Regions from separate parts of the Lentzea sp. HUAS12 genome, predicted to be linked through region 1. Evidence: riboswitches for the same ligand, from Rfam matches in the RefSeq annotation. Region 1 holds a riboswitch; the other holds the start of a gene.
The links. Region 1 has a riboswitch for cobalamin ahead of ND450_RS40590 (putative cobaltochelatase). Riboswitches for the same ligand answer to the same signal wherever they lie in the genome.

Region 1 (7,844 bases):
AGGTGGTCGGCGGACAGCTGGTCGAGCCGGACGCAGGTGCCCTGCAACGCCTCGGCGACCTTCTGCGCGAGACCGAGGCGGACGTGGCCCTGTTCGCAGTCGACGACCACGACGGCGGTCTGCTCCAGCAGGCCCGCGGCCTTCAGCGCGTCCTTGGTCGGGTCGCCGCCCAGGCCAGACGACGTGGCGCGCCCGTCGGTCAGCAGCACCACCAACGGCCGCTTGCGCGGGTCGCGCAACCGCTCGATCTCCAGGACGCGGTGGGCCTTCAGCAGACCGTCCGCCAACGGCGTGCGGCCGCCGGTGCGCATCTTCTTCAACCGCGTGGCCGCCGCGTCGACCGAAGTCGTGGGAGGCAGGGCGACCTCGGCGCTCTGGCCGCGGAACGTCACCACGCCGACCTTGTCCCGGCGCTGGTAGGCGTCGCGCAGCAACGAGATCACGGCGCCGCTGACGGCCGACATCCGCTTCTGCGCGGCCATCGAGCCGGAGGCGTCGACGACGAACAGGACGAGGTTCGACTCCTTGCCCTCCCGCACGGCCTTGCGCAGGTCGGCGGCGGTGAGCAGCAGGCCGGGGCCGCTGCGGCCGCGCGCGGCCTGGTGCGGTGCGGCGTTCGTGAGCGTGTCGACGAGGTGCAGCCCGCTGCCGTCCACTGTGGATGAACGAACCACCCGTCCGGTGCGCGCACGGGCGCGGGAACGCTTGCCCGGCGCGCCTTCGCCGACTCCGGGCACCTCCAGCAGCCGCGCCTTGAACGCGGGTGCGGGTTCCGGCGCAGGACGGTCCTGGGGCGCGTTGCCGCCGCCCCTCGGGCCGTCCTGCGGTTCGGGCAGCTCGCCGCCACCGGGACCGTCGTCGTCGGGGCCCTCGTCGGGTTCGGAGGCGTGCTCGGCGGCCTGCTTCATCGCGTCCTCGAGCTGCTGCTCCTCGATGCCGGGCTCGTCGAACGGGTCGCGGCGGCGCCGGTGCGGCAGGGCGAGCCGGACGGCCGTCTCGACATCGACCTCCTCGACCTCGGCGGCTCCGCGCCAGGCGGCGTTGGCGGTGGCGGCGCGGGCGACGACGAGGTCCGCGCGCATGCCGTCGACCTCGAAAGCCGCGCAGACGGCGGCGATCCGGCGCAGCTCACCGTCCGGGAGGGACACTCCGGCGAGCCGGGCGCGCGCGTCGGTGATCTGCTGCTTGAGGTGCGCGTCCTCGTCGGCCCACCGGGCGGCGAACGCCACGGGGTCCGCCTCGTAGGCGAGCCGGCGGCGGATGACCTCGGTGCGCACGGCCACGTCCCGCGCCGCCTTCACCGCCACGGTCAGCCCGAACCGGTCGAGCAGCTGCGGCCGCAGCTCGCCCTCCTCCGGGTTCATGGTGCCGACCAGCAGGAACTGCGACGGGTGCGACACCGAGACGCCCTCGCGCTCGACGTGCGCTCGTCCCATCGCGGCGGCGTCGAGCAGCAGGTCGACCAGGTGGTCGTGCAGCAGGTTGACCTCGTCGACGTAGAGCACGCCCCGGTGCGCCGAGGCGAGCAACCCGGGCTGGAACGCCCGCCTGCCCTCGGTCAGCGCCTTCTCCAGGTCGAGCGACCCGACGAGCCGGTCCTCGGTGGCGCCGACGGGCAGCTCCACGAGCCGGGCGGGCCGCCGTTCGACACCCTCGTGCGGCGCGTCGGGGCAGTCGGTCGTGCCCGGCACGCAGCCGAAACGGCAGTGCTGGGAGACCTCGAGCTCGGGCAGCAGCGCGGCGAGGGCGCGCACGATGGTCGACTTCGCGGTCCCCTTCTCGCCGCGGACGAGCACACCGCCGATGCCGGGGTGCACCGCGTTCAACAGCAGGGCGAGCCGGAGGTCGTCGTGTCCGACGACAGCCGAAAAGGGGTACATGCAGCGAAGTCCTTCCTCGGGTGTCCACGCCCGCGGCCAGGTGGAAGAGGGGGACGAGTTCCTGACTCCCGGCACGGGCCGGTCACAGTCGCGGGACGGCGCCGGAGTCACACCGGCTTCCTCGCACTCCCCTCACAGCCCCGGCATCGTCGCATTTCCGACCACCGGGTCCAACAGCCAGGTGAGCGACGTCGCTAGATCAGCCCCCGGAACTCGGCCCACGCCGCGCGCACCTCGTCCGCCGTCCACTCCAGCGCGGGCCCGGCCACGGTCACCTCGGTCTTGGCGAGCTGCCCGTCCTGCCAGAACCCGCCGAGGAACTCCCCGCTCAGCTCCTTGAGCCGCGCCGGGTCGCCCGGCAGGTGCAGCGCGAACTGGTGGGTGTGCGGTTCGGGCAGGTCCATGGCGGCGGCCACGACCTTGGCGTGCTCGACGTACGTGCCGAGCCTGGGCAGCACGGTGTCGAGGCCGTGCAGCGCGGACAGCGCCGCCGGCCACTGCTGGAACAGCATGCCGCCGTAGCGGTGCCGCCACACCCGTGCCTGGTCGACGAAGTCCTGGGTGCCGGCCAGGGCCGCGCCGGAGATGCCCTCCAGCGACTTGTAGAACGACACGTAGACCGAGTCGAACAGGCCCGCGATCTCGGGCAGCGGCTTGCCGAGGCCGTACGTGCTCTCCCACAGCCGCGCGCCGTCGAGGTGCACGACCGCGTCCCGTTCCCGCGCGAGGTCCACCCACGACACGAGCTCGTCCCAGGACGGCAGCACGAACCCGGCCTCGCGGTCGGGCACCTCCAGCAGCAGCGTCCCGTACGGTTCGGGGCACGATCCGATGTCCGAGGTGCGCACCTTGATCGGGCGCAGGCCGGACAGCACGGTCAGCGCGTCGTCCTCGTGGTGCAGGGGGTGTGCCTGCGGGTGCATCGCGACGATCGGGTTGTGCGTGCGGTCGGCCCAGCACTTCAGGGCGATCTGCTGCGCCATGGTGCCGGTCGGCACGAACAACGCCGCCTCGGTGCCGAGCAGGTGCGCGACCCGCGTCTCCAGCGTGCCCACCGGGCCGCCGTCGCCGTAGCGGTCGGGGTCGACGTCCGGCACGGGGCCGAGCGCCTCCAGCAACGTCTTCTTGCGGACTCCGGACAGCTGACGGTTCAACACCCCCGCATCAAACCTCAGCCGCGAGCGTCTCCGCGAGCGAAATGACCCCCGCGCGGATCTCGTCCGCCGTCATGCCCTGGGCCAGCAGGAACTCGATGTGCTCGCCCCGGAGGACGGCGATGACCAGCGGCAACGACGCCAGCACGTGGTCGAACAGCGTGCTCGCGAACTCCCCCCGGTCCCCGAAGCGGCGGAACACCGTGCCCTTGCCCACACCGCCCTCCAGGGCCACGTCCTCCCTGGACATCACACCTGGATGCCGCGGGAGCTGATCAACCGGGTGGCGGCGGCCTGGATCGCCACCCGGTTGTCGGCGCGTTCCAACGAACTCTCATGGGCGTGCCGCGCGACTGCCTACGCCACGAAGGCCGTCCTCGAGGACCCGATCGACGTGCCCGACGGCGTGAGCGACCACCAGGCCCTCGCCCTGCTCCTGCAGGGCACCACGGCGGTCGCGGCAGCCAAGGCGGCGCGGATCCCGCCCGGTGACCGGGTGCTGGTCGAGGCGGCGACCGGCGGTGTCGGCAGGATGGTCGTGTTCGGGTACACCAGTGGCGAGCCGTTGGACGTCACGGCGAGCGACATCTTCCGCAACGGCGTCGCGGTCATGGGCCTTCCCCGTGGAACGACCCCTCAGGAGGTGCTGGAGCCGGGCCTCGAACCCGTGCTGGGCGACGTCCACCGGTTCGACGAGATCGCCGAGGCGCGCCGGGCGCTCGAAGCCCGCACCACGCGCGGCAAGCTCATCGCGCGACCGTGACGGACCGGGGCGCGCGGAACGACAGCAGCTGGAGCCATTCCGGATCAGGGCCCGTCAGGTGCAACGACGGCTCGTGCGTGGCCACCGTCCGCACCGTCACGGCGGCCTCCAGCCGCGCCAGCCCGGCGCCGAGGCAGAAGTGCCGGCCGTACCCGAAGGCCAGGTGCCGCGGATCGGTTTCCTTGCCGCTCAACAACAACACGAGCTCCGCACCGGCAGGAACGCGCACACCGGAGAGCACGACCTCACGCGCGGTCAGCCGCCGCCACGTCACCACGGGCGTCTCGGTCCGCAGCACGTCCTCGACGAACGACTCGGCCACGCCGGGCTCCGGCAGCCGGGCCCACAACGCGCGGTCCTGCAACGCGCGCCGCAACGCCGTGGACAGCAGCTGCGTCGTCGTCTCCTGGCCCGCGATCAGCAGGAAGTAGCAGAGGCCGGCGGAGTCCTCCGCGGACACACCGGCGTCGGCCAGCGCGCAGAACAGCTCGCCGTCGCGCGCGTGGTAGCGCTTGACCAGCCACTGGTGGAAGTCACCGACGTCGTCGACCAGCTCCATCTGCCGTTCGCGGGTGACGTCGCCCCAGAATAACTCGAGCGAGCCTGCGCTCCACCGCTTCAGCGTCGGGATGTCGACGTTCTCCAGCCCGAGGAGCTCCATCAGCACGATCGCCGGCAGGTCCCAGGCCAGGTCCCGCACGAGATCCGTGCCACCCAGGCGTTCCGCGACGAGCGCGCGGATGCGAGGCTCCGCAGCGGAGACTCGGGCCGGCGTGAAGAACGACGCCACCAGGCGCCGCAGGCCGGCGTGCGACGACGACCCGTTGTTCGCGAGCGTCGGCGGCAGTGAGAACCGGGCGCGGACCAGGGCCCGCAGCGCCGGGGGCGCGACGGGTGTGACGGCGGTCAGCGCGTTGTCGGGCAGGTAGGTGACCGGATCGGCCAGCACGGCGCGCACGTCGTCGTGGTCCGAGACCACCCACCGACCGCCGACGACCTGCACCGGCGAGGTGAGTTCGGCGCGCGTGAAGGTGAACAGGTCCACGAGCGGCACGCTAGCGGGCGGATGGGAGACTCGGTCGGTGACCGTGAGCACAACTGAGGCGAGTTCCAGCGGCGGTGAGTCGACGTTCGACTGGATCGACGTCCGTTCTGAAGCGCGGGCCAAGGCCGGTCTGACCAGGCGCGTGCGACCGCGCACGGCGGACTCGACGGACCTCGACCTCGCGAGCAACGACTACCTGGGCCTCGCCAAGGACAAGCGGGTCGCGGGCGCCGCGGCCGCCGCCACGCTGAAGTGGGGCGCGGGATCCACGGGATCGCGCCTGGTCACGGGCTCGACGGAGCTGCACGCCGAGCTGGAGTTCGAGCTCGCGAACTTCTGCGGCTCGCAGTCGGCGCTGGTGTTCAGCAGCGGGTACATGGCGAACCTGGGCGCGGTCACGGCGCTGACGGGTCCCGGCACGGCGATCGTCGCGGACCAGCACATCCACGCGTCGCTGATCGACGGCACGCGCCTGTCGAAGGCCGACGTCGTCGTCGCGGACCACTGCGACGTGAGCAAGGTGAAGCACGCGCTGGAGACGCGGGGCAAGCGGCGCGCGATCGTCGTCACGGACTCGGTGTTCAGCGTGGACGGTGACATAGCCCCGCTCAACGAGCTGCACGAGGTCTGCCGGGCGAACGGCTCCGCGCTGGTGGTCGACGACGCGCACGGACTCGGCGTCGTCGGGCCGGGCGGCCGCGGCGCGGTGGCCGAGGCCGGTCTCATCAAGCAGCCGGACGTGATCACCACGCTGACGCTGAGCAAGTCGCTGGGCGCCATGGGCGGTGCCGTCCTCGGCCCGAGCCGGGTGATCAAGCACCTGATCGACACCGCGCGGCCGTTCATCTTCGACACGGGCCTCGCGCCGAGCAGCGCGGCGGCGGCCCTCGCGGCCATCAGGATCCTGCGCGAGGAGCCGGACCGCCCCGAGCGGGCGCTGACCGTGGCGCACGACCTGAGCAACCGCCTCAAGGAGGCCGGGTTCCAGGTCAGCACGCCGACCGCGGCCGTCGTGAGCGTGCGGGCACCGGGTCCCGAGGAAGCGTTCCGGTGGGCCGAGGCCTGCCGCACGAGCGGTGTGGTCGTCGGCTGCTTCCGGCCGCCGTCGGTACCGGACGGGATCAGCAGGCTGCGGCTCACCGCGCGCGCCGATCTGACCGAGGCCGACATCGAGCGCGCGGTGCGCGTGATCAGGGAGAGCGCCGCATCCGCAGGTGTGGGATCCCGTCCTCGATGAACTCGTCGCCCTCGGGCACGAACCCGAACGAGGCGTAGAAGTCGGCGACGTACGTCTGCGCGTCGAGCACCGACGGCGCGCTGCCGATGTCCACGAGTGCGGCCTGCATGAGCCGGCGGCTGTACCCGCGACCGCGGGCCATGCGCGCGGTGACGACGCGGCCGATGCGGAACGTGCCGTCCGGGTCCTCGAGCAACCGCAGGTACGCGAGCGGATCGTGTGATCCCTCGGCCTCCAGCCAGAAGTGCCGGGTGCCCTGTTCCAGGTCGCGGCCGTCCACGTCGGCGTAGATGCAGTTCTGCTCGACGACGAAGACGTCCTGCCGCAGCCGCAGGATCGCGTAGAGCTGGGCGGGGCTCAGGTCGAGCCCCCACTGGCGGCGCAGGGTGGCGGGAAACTGTGTGGTTCGCACGTGACCGTGGATATCAGAAGCCCAGCGTCTGCCGGTAGTTCGCGAGTCGCGTGTACACACCGGGCTCGTCCGCCCGAGCGCAGCCGCGGCCGAACGACACCACGCCCGCGAGCCGTCCGCGGACCACGAGCGGCCCGCCCGAGTCGCCCGTGCAGGCGTCCCGGCCGCCCCGCCCGGCGCACAGCATCGCGCCCGGCCGGTAGTCCGGCTCCTTGAGCAGGCACTCCTGGTCGGACAGGATCGGCACCGTCACCTTGCGCAGCGTCATCGCCGGCGGGGCGTTCTCGGCGGTGCGGCCCCACCCGAGCACCACGCCGTCGGCGCCGGGCTCACCAAGTTCGATCGTCCGGTACGGCACCGGACGCGCGAGCGTGAGCACCGCCACGTCGTCGCCCTTGGTGACCTCGACGTACTCGGGGTGCCGCCACACGCCCGAGACCGCGGCCTCGATGCCCTCCGCCTTGTCGCGCAGGTCCGTGCGACCCGCGACCACGCGCAGTTGCTCGGCGGGGCGCTGGTTCTTGCCGAGCACGCCCTTCAGCGTCACGCAGTGCGCGGCCGTCATGACCTTGTCCGCCGCCACGAGCGCGCCACCGCAGACCAGCTGACCGTCCGTGGTGGTGATCGCCACAACCCACGGGGTGTCCGCCACCCGCGCGGGTGTCCCCCCAACGATCGCATCGGCGGTGGAAGTACCGCTGACCAGCGCGATCACAGCGATCAGCACGGCACACCGCTTACCCCTCACGGACCACTCCTCGTTGCGCCAGGTGGACGATCGGTCACCAACGGTAGCGATCGCGCTAGGGTGGCGTCAAAACCGGAGATTCTTGTGTTAACGTCCCATAAGGCCGAAGATTTTGCGGTCAGTGGTGTAGCTCACGGGGGTATGTACGGTGTTGTTCGACTTCGGCCAGGTTCCGGCCTTCCTCATCGCGTGCGCGGTCGTCATCGTGACCCCCGGCGTGGACGCGTTCCTGCTCCTGCGCACGTCACTGCGGTCGGGCACCCGCGCCGGACTGCTCGCGCTCGGGGGCATCCACTCGGCCGCGGCACTCCAGGTCGCACTGGTGATCTCGGGCCTCGGAGTGGTGCTGGCGCGGTATCCGATGGTGCTCACGGCCCTGCGCTGGATCGGCGCCGCCTACCTGCTCTACCTGGCGATTTCCATCACGCGAGGGCTGATCAGGCGCTCCGGCGGCGAGCCGGAGGAGGTCATGAGCGCGCGCCCGTTCCGGCAGGGCTTCCTGACCAACATCACGAACCCGAAGATGATCCTGTTCTCGCTGGCGTTCCTGCCGCAGTTCATCGGATCGGGTGAACCGGCACCGCAGCTCGCGATGCTCGCCGTCG
Region 2 (7,844 bases), 720 kb from region 1:
GCCCGACGACACGACCGCGACCCGCGAGCCCTTGCGCGCCAGGTCCAGCGCGAAGGCAGCGCGTTCGGACTCGACCTGGTTGTGCGAGGAGTGCCGCTGCTGGCCGGGACGTTCCGGCACGCGGTCGAGATAGGTGCTGTAGCCGACCAGTTCGTCGGCGGCTTCGAGCTCTTGGCGGGCCTCCGGGGTGAGCCACGCGCGGGTACCGGGGCCGAGGCCGACGACCACGACCTCGCCCTTCGGCTTGGCGGGCTTGGACCGGCTCGGCAGCAGCGCGATCGAGAAGTACGGGACGGACTCGGGGTCGACGTCGGCCAGCGGCGACATCTTCTGCCGCGTGGTGGTGGCGCGCTCCACGTACCACGCGCCGTCGAGCCTGCCGGAAGCTTCGAGCGCCTCGCGGACGTTGCCGAAGGTGCGGCCCAGCTTGAGGATCGCGGCGCAGTCGGTGTCGGCGAGCCGGGACGCGAGCTCGTCGGGCGGCAGCGTTCCGGGCAGGATCGTGAGCACCTCGTCGCGTTCCACGAGCGGGGTGCCGAGGACGGCGCTCGCCCCGCTCACGGACGTGACGCCGGGGACGACCTCCCACTCATAGCGGTCTTTGAGGCGCTTGTGCATGTGCATGTACGAGCCGTAGAAGAACGGGTCGCCCGCCGCGAGCACGACGACGTCACGCCCGGCGTCGAGGTGCGCGGCCAGCGTGGCGGCGGCCTCCTCGTAGAACGCGTCGATCTCGCCCTGGTAGTCGTCCGTGTCCTCGGTGGTGACCGGGTAGACGAGCTGTTCCATGATCTGGCCGTCGCGGAAGTACGGCGCCGCAACGGTCTTCGCGTTGCTGCGGCCGTGGCGGGCGCTGTGGAACGCGATCACGTCGGCGTCGTGGATGAGCCGTGCGGCCTTCACCGTCACGAGTTCCGGGTCGCCGGGACCCACGCCGACGCCGTAGAGCTTGCCCGTCATCACTCTTCCTCGCTCGCGATCGCGTTGATGGCCGCCGCCGTCATGGCACTGCCGCCGCGCCGGCCGCGCACCACGAGGTGCTCCAGATCCGTTGCGGCCAAAGCTTCCTTGGACTCCGCCGCCCCGATGAACCCGACCGGGATGCCCAGAACCGCCGCCGGCTTCGGGGCTCCCGCGGCGATCAGGTCGAGGAGGTGGAACAGCGCGGTGGGGGCGTTGCCGATCGCGATCACCGCGCCGTCAAAGCGGTCCGCGAGCAGTTCGAGGGCGGCGGCGCTGCGCGTGTTGCCGATCTCCTGCGCTCGTAAGGGTGTGCGCGGATCCTGGAGGTAGCAAAGGACTTCGTTGTCCTTCGGCAGCCGGCGGCGGGTCACGCCGGACGCGACCATGTTGGCGTCGCACAGGATCGGCGCGCCGTCGTGCAACGCCTCCCTGGCGTCACGCACGACGTTCGCGGAGAACGCGACGTCGTCGGGCAGGTCGGTCATACCGCACGCGTGGATCATGCGGACGACGACCTTCGCGACGTCTGCCGGGAACCTGGTGAGGTCCGACTCCGCGCGAATGGTGGCGAAGGACTGGCGGTAGATCTCCGCCCCGTCCTTGATGTACTGCGTCACCTGATCTCCTCGTAGCCGTCGCCGGTCGCGACGAACTCGATCACATCACCGGCGGGACGACCGCAGCGGCGGGCACAGCCCGACCAGTGAACGGGCCGGTCGTGCGGGGTTCCGAGCCACGCGCGGGCGTCGGCCCGCACGTCGGAGAGCGACTTCGCGCAGCCGGGGCGGCCGGTGCAGGCGCTCACACCGTGCCAGGGGGAGCCGGGGTCCGTGATCAGGCCGGAGGTGTCGGTGCCGGCGGGCACGACCAGGCCGCGCCACGGCGTCAGGCGGAGGGCGACGCCCGGAAGCTGGTGCGCGTCGAGGCGGCCTAGTGGAACGCCCGGGGTCAACGGTGAAGGTGCGACAGGAGTCACAGCAGGGGTGATGCGCGGGGCGTCCGTCGTGCCGAAGTGAGCGGTGATCTTTCGCACACCGTCGTCCACTTCGGACAGGCGCCAGGCCGGGCCGCGCAGCCGCTGGAACAGGCGGGCGGCGGTGAGGACGGCGTCGGCGGGGTCGGTGACGCGCACACCGGTGTCACGACCGGCGAGCAGCAGGGCGAACGTGCCCTCCGGGGCGCTGACCAGGCCGAAGTCGCCGCCCAGCCCGCTCACCGACTCCCCTGCCGTGAGCAGGAAACGGCCTGGCAGGTCCGCCAGTTCCGGGTCCGCGCACAACGCCGCGTCGATCTCGTCGACCAGCCCCTGGTTGTCCTCCAGCGGCGCCGCGATGATGTTGCGCATCCGCTCGTGCGTGGCCGACGGCAGCAGGCCCGCCGCGGCCAGTCGCGCACCCAGCTCCACGCCGTCCCGCAGGCCCCTGATCTGGAGGTTCGCCCGCGAGGTCAGTTCCACTGAACCGTTTCCGAGCTCCAGTGCGGCCACCCGCACGACGTCCCACTGAGCAGCGGAAAGCGTGCCGCCGGGCACCCGGATGCGCGCCAGCCCGCCGTCGGCCGCGGCGTGCAGCTCGACGGCGCCGGGGCAGGCATCCGGGTGACTACGCATAGGTCGGACTGTAACCCGCCGGTTAGGGTGAGCCCGAACGACGAAGCGCAGGAGGAAGCCGGTGTGAATCCGGCGCGGTCCCGCCACTGTGACCAGCACACCGCTGGGAGTCAGGAACTCTGCTTCGCCAGTCACCCGCAACCTGGGGCGAGGACCCCACGAGGGATGGAGCCTGCGTGATCCTGCTGCTGTCGACCTCCGACACCGACCTGCTGTCGGCGCGTGCGAGCGGTGCCGAGTACCGGCTCGGCAACCCGTCGCGCACCACCGTCGACGACCTCCCCGCGCTGGTGGACGGCGTCGACCTGGTCCTCGTGCGCATCCTCGGCGGCCGCCGGATGTGGGAGGAAGGGCTCGACTGGCTCCTCGCGAGCGGGCTGCCGGTGGTCGTGCTCGGGGGCGAGATGCAGCCCGACGCGGCGCTCATGGAGCTGTCGACGGTCGCCGGTGGCGTGTGCGCCGAGGCGCACCTCTACCTCGCGCACGGCGGCCCGGCGAACCTCACCGAGCTGCACAAGTTCCTCTCCGACACCGTGCTGCTGACCGGCCACGGCTTCGCGGCACCGGCCGCCACGCCCACGTGGGGGGTGCTGGAGCGGGAGAGCACGCCGGAGACCGGTCCCACGGTCGCCGTGCTCTACTACCGCGCGCACCACGTCGCCGGGAACACCGCGTTCATCCACGCCCTGTGCGACGCGATCGAGGCCAAGGGCGGCAAGCCGCTGCCGGTCTACTGCTCCTCGCTGCGCACCGCCGAACCCGAGCTGCTCGACACCCTCCGGCAGGCCGACGCGCTGGTCGTCACGGTGCTCGCCGCCGGGGGCACGAACCCCGCCAAGGCGTCCGCCGGTGGTGACGACGACGCGTGGGACGTCGGGGCGCTGGCCGCGCTCGACGTACCGATCCTGCAGGGGTTGTGCCTCACGTCGAGCCGCGACACGTGGGATTCCAACGACGACGGACTGTCTCCTTTGGACACCGCGACCCAGGTCGCGATCCCGGAGTTCGACGGCCGGATCATCACGGTCCCGTTCTCGTTCAAGGAGATCGACGAAGACGGTCTCACCGTCTACGTCGCCGACCCCGAACGGGCGCTGCGCGTCGCGGGCATCGCCGTGCGGCACGGCCGGTTGCGCCACATCCCGGTCGCCGAGCGCAAGGTCGTCGTGATGCTGTCGGCGTACCCGACGAAGCACTCGCGCATCGGCAACGCGGTCGGGCTCGACACGCCCGCGTCGACCGTGCGGCTGCTCAAGGCCATGAAGGAGCACGGGTACGACATCGGCGACGAGCTGCCGGGCGTCGACGAGCTCGACGGCGACAAGCTGATCCACGCGCTGATCGCCGCCGGTGGCCAGGACGCCGACTGGCTCACGCAGGAGCAGTTCGAGAGCAACCCGATCCGCATCGCCGCGGCCGACTACCGCGAGTTCCACGAGACGCTGCCGGAGGACTTCCGCGAGTCGATGCGCGAGCACTGGGGCGAGGCGCCCGGCTCGTTGTTCGTCGACTTCTCCAAGTCCGAGGACGGCGAGATCGTGCTGGCCGCGCTGCGGTCCGGCAACGTCGCGGTGATCGTCCAGCCGCCGCGCGGGTTCGGCGAGAACCCGATCGCGATCTACCACGACCCGGACCTGCCGCCGTCGCACCACTACCTCGCCGCCTACCGGTGGATCGAGTCGAACTTCGGCGCGGACGCGGTGGTGCACGTCGGCAAGCACGGCAACCTGGAGTGGTTGCCGGGCAAGACCGTCGGCATGTCGGCGTCCTGTGGCACGGACGCGGCGCTCGGCGACCTGCCGCTGATCTACCCGTTCCTCGTCAACGACCCCGGTGAGGGCACGCAGGCCAAGCGCCGTGCGCACGCCACGCTGGTCGACCACCTCGTGCCGCCGATGGCCCGCGCCGACAGCTACGGCGACATCGCGCGCCTGGAGCAGCTGCTCGACGAGTACGGGAACATCTCCGCGATGGACCCGGCGAAGGTGCCGGCGATCCGCGCGCAGATCTGGACGCTGATCAAGGCCGCGAAGCTCGACCACGACCTGGGGCTCGACGACCGGCCGCACGACGCGGAGTTCGACGAGTTCATCCTGCACGTCGACGGCTGGCTGTGCGAGGTCAAGGACGTCCAGATCCGCGACGGCCTGCACGTCCTCGGCGAGGCGCCCACCGGTTCCGTTCGCGTGAACCTCGTGCTCGCGATGTTGCAGGCGCGGCAGATGTGGGGCGGTCAGGTCGCCGCGCTGCCAGGTCTGCGTGAGGCACTCGGGCTCACGAGCACCGCACGGGAAGACGTGGACGCGATCGAGGAAGAGGCCCGCGCGCTCGTCCAGGCGATGGAGGACGCGGGCTGGGACCGTTCCGCCGCAGCGGGTCTGCACCCCTCGGCGGACGTGCAGAAGATCCTGGAGTTCGCGGCCGTCGAGGTCGTCCCGAGGCTCGCGCGCACCACGGACGAGATGACGAACGTCCTGCACGCGCTGGACGGCGGCTACATCCCGGCCGGCCCGTCGGGTTCTCCGTTGCGCGGCCTGGTGAACGTGCTGCCGACCGGCCGCAACTTCTACTCGGTCGACCCGAAGGCCATCCCGTCGCGGCTCGCGTGGGAGACCGGCCAGGCGATGGCCGACTCGCTGCTGGAGCGCTACCGGTCCGAGAACGACGGCGAATGGCCGCCCTCGGTCGGCCTGTCGGTCTGGGGCACGTCCGCGATGCGCACCGCCGGCGACGACATCGCCGAGGTCTTCGCACTGCTCGGCGTCCGGCCCGTGTGGGACGACCAGTCCCGCCGCGTCACCGGGCTGGAAGTCGTGTCCCCGGAGGAGCTGCAGCGCCCGCGCATCGACGTCACGGTCCGCATCTCCGGCTTCTTCCGCGACGCCTTCCCGCACGTCGTGTCCATGTTGGACGACGCCGTGCAGCTGGTGGCCGCGCTCGACGAGCCCGCGGAGCAGAACTTCGTGCGCGCACACATGCTGCGGGATCTGGAAGAACACGGCGACCAGCGCCGGGCGACGTTGCGCGTCTTCGGGTCCAAGCCGGGCGCGTACGGCGCGGGCGTGCTGCCGCTGATCGACAGCCGCAACTGGCGCGACTCCTCCGACATCGCCGAGGTGTACGCGGTGTGGGGCGGCTACGCCTACGGCCGCGGTGTCGACGGTGTCGAGGCACGCGCGGACATGGAGTCGGCGTACCGGCGGATCGCGGTGGCGGCCAAGAACATCGACACCCGCGAGCACGACATCGCCGACTCCGACGACTACTTCCAGTACCACGGCGGCATGGTCACGATGGTGAAGGCGTTGACGGGCAAGGCGCCCGCCGCGTACGTCGGGGACAGCACGCGCCCGGAGGCCGTGCGCACCCGCACCCTGACCGAGGAGACGTCGCGGATCTTCCGCGCCCGCGTGGTGAACCCGCGCTGGATCGGCGCGATGCGCAACCACGGCTACAAGGGCGCGTTCGAGCTGCAGGCGACGGTCGAGTACCTGTTCGGCTACGACGCCACGACCGGTGTCGTCGCGGACTGGATGTACGAGAAGCTGACCGAGAGCTACGTGCTCGACCCGGAGACGCGGAAGTTCCTGCAGACGTCGAACCCGTGGGCGCTGCACGGCATCGCGGAGCGGCTGCTCGAAGCGGCCGAGCGCAAGATGTGGGAGCACCCGGAGGAGTCCACTCTGGACGCGCTGCGGTCGGCCTACCTGGAGACCGAGGGCGAGCTGGAGGACGGCGCCTGACCGAGTCCGGCGACGGGTCGAGGCGGGCGTCGTGCCTCGACCCTCCCGGAGCTCAGGCGGTCCGGACCGGTCCGAACACGTAGGAACCGGCGGCGTCCGGGTCGTCACCGGCCCAGAACTCGGCCCACAGCGTCGTGAACTCGTTGCGCGACAACCTGCCGTCGCCGTCGAGGTCGAGGACGGTGAAGTCGGTGCGGCCCTCGCGGCCGAGCCAGGCCTCGATCATCACCCGGTACTCGTCCTCGGAGACGTAGTCGTCCCCGTCGGAGTCCACGGCGCCGAACATCGCGTCGGCCGTCCCGAGCACCGGCTCGATGTTGCCGGGCAACACGTCCACGACGTTCAGCACGTCGTCCAGCGTCACCCTCTCGGCTCCGCCCGCGGCCAGCCGCAGGGTGTTCCACCAGCCCAGCATCACGGTGGACAGCAGCTCCTCGTCGCTGCCGCGCAGCGACGCCCACCGCTCGGCGAGCAGGCGGAAGTCCTCCTCCGTCAGATATCCGTCGCCGGTGACGTCCATCGCGCCGAACACCAGGTCCACCTTGCTGCGCTGAAATTCGCTCGCCATGGGCAGGACGATAGGCCGGACGACCTAATCGGATAATCGGCCGAACGGGTCCCAACTAGTGCCGTTGGTATGAAACCTCGCTAGCCATTTCGCGTTCAGACGGACGCATCGTGGTGCCGCCCCCACGTCCTCGTACTGGTTGTACGGGGGCGTGGGGGCGGTGCCGCGAGGCGTCCTGCTGAGCGTGAAATTGCCTGCCAGGGGTCATACCAACGGCACTAGTCCACGAACAGAGCATCCGCCAGGTGCAAACGGCCGCCTACGCCGAGCTTCCGGTAGATGCTGGACAGCACGCCCTCCACGTCGGAGGCGGGCATGAGCAGCGTCGACGCGATCTCGTCATCCGAACGGCCGCGTGCCGCCAGTTCCGCCACCTGGTGCTCCACCGGGGTGAGCGCGGTCGGGCCCGTCTGCCGCATCCGCCGAGGTCCGGCGCTCGTCGCCACCAGTTCGGAGTAGGCACGCGCGGCCATCGCCGACGACCCGCACTTCTGCGCGAGGTCCACCGCGTCGCGCAGGCACGTGCGGGCGAAGGCCTTGTCGTCCTGGCGGCGTGCCACCACGCCGAGGTCGACCAACGCGCGCGCCAGTTCCAGGCGGGCGGGGGAGCCGCGCAGCACGCGCACGGCCTCCTCCAGCACCGTTCGCCCGGCCGCGCCCGCCGTCACGCGGCCCTCCGCGCGCAGCGCCATGCCCAACGCCCTCGGCGCGCCCCAGACGCGGGCCAGTTCGACCTCCTCCCTGGCGATCGCGCGGGCCCGTTCGCCGTCGCCCAGTGCCGCGTACGCCACGGCCGCGCCCGAACGCCACGCGAGCGGTGCCGGGTTGCGGTACGGCCACGCGGCGCAGTGCCGGCCGGCGGCCAGGAACGCTTCCAGGGCCTCGTGGTCGTCGCCCCGCGCGGTCAGCAGCCGTCCGCGCACGGTCAGCACGCCGCCGAACGACCAGGTGCGCCGCGCCT

Region 2: another riboswitch for cobalamin. It lies ahead of cobN (cobaltochelatase subunit CobN); the one in region 1 lies ahead of ND450_RS40590 (putative cobaltochelatase).

Annotation. Positions count from the first base shown of each region.
Region 1 is NZ_CP099738.1:8,640,628-8,648,471, reverse strand. It holds gene ND450_RS40590 (putative cobaltochelatase) at 1-1,880, opposite strand, end outside; cobalamin riboswitch at 1,915-2,046, opposite strand; gene ND450_RS40585 (low specificity L-threonine aldolase) at 2,075-3,037, opposite strand; gene ND450_RS40580 (hypothetical protein) at 3,045-3,284, opposite strand; gene ND450_RS40575 (hypothetical protein) at 3,294-3,797, shown strand; gene ND450_RS40570 (cytochrome P450) at 3,781-4,842, opposite strand; gene ND450_RS40565 (8-amino-7-oxononanoate synthase) at 4,886-6,079, shown strand; gene ND450_RS40560 (GNAT family N-acetyltransferase) at 6,033-6,491, opposite strand; gene ND450_RS40555 (serine protease) at 6,505-7,239, opposite strand; gene ND450_RS40550 (LysE family translocator) at 7,388-7,844, shown strand, end outside.
Region 2 is NZ_CP099738.1:9,359,611-9,367,454, forward strand. It holds gene ND450_RS44145 (precorrin-2 C(20)-methyltransferase) at 1-960, opposite strand, end outside; gene ND450_RS44150 (precorrin-8X methylmutase) at 960-1,580, opposite strand; gene ND450_RS44155 (hypothetical protein) at 1,577-2,572, opposite strand; cobalamin riboswitch at 2,581-2,714, shown strand; gene cobN (cobaltochelatase subunit CobN) at 2,749-6,315, shown strand; gene ND450_RS44165 (EF-hand domain-containing protein) at 6,368-6,883, opposite strand; gene ND450_RS44170 (AAA family ATPase) at 7,102-7,844, opposite strand, start outside.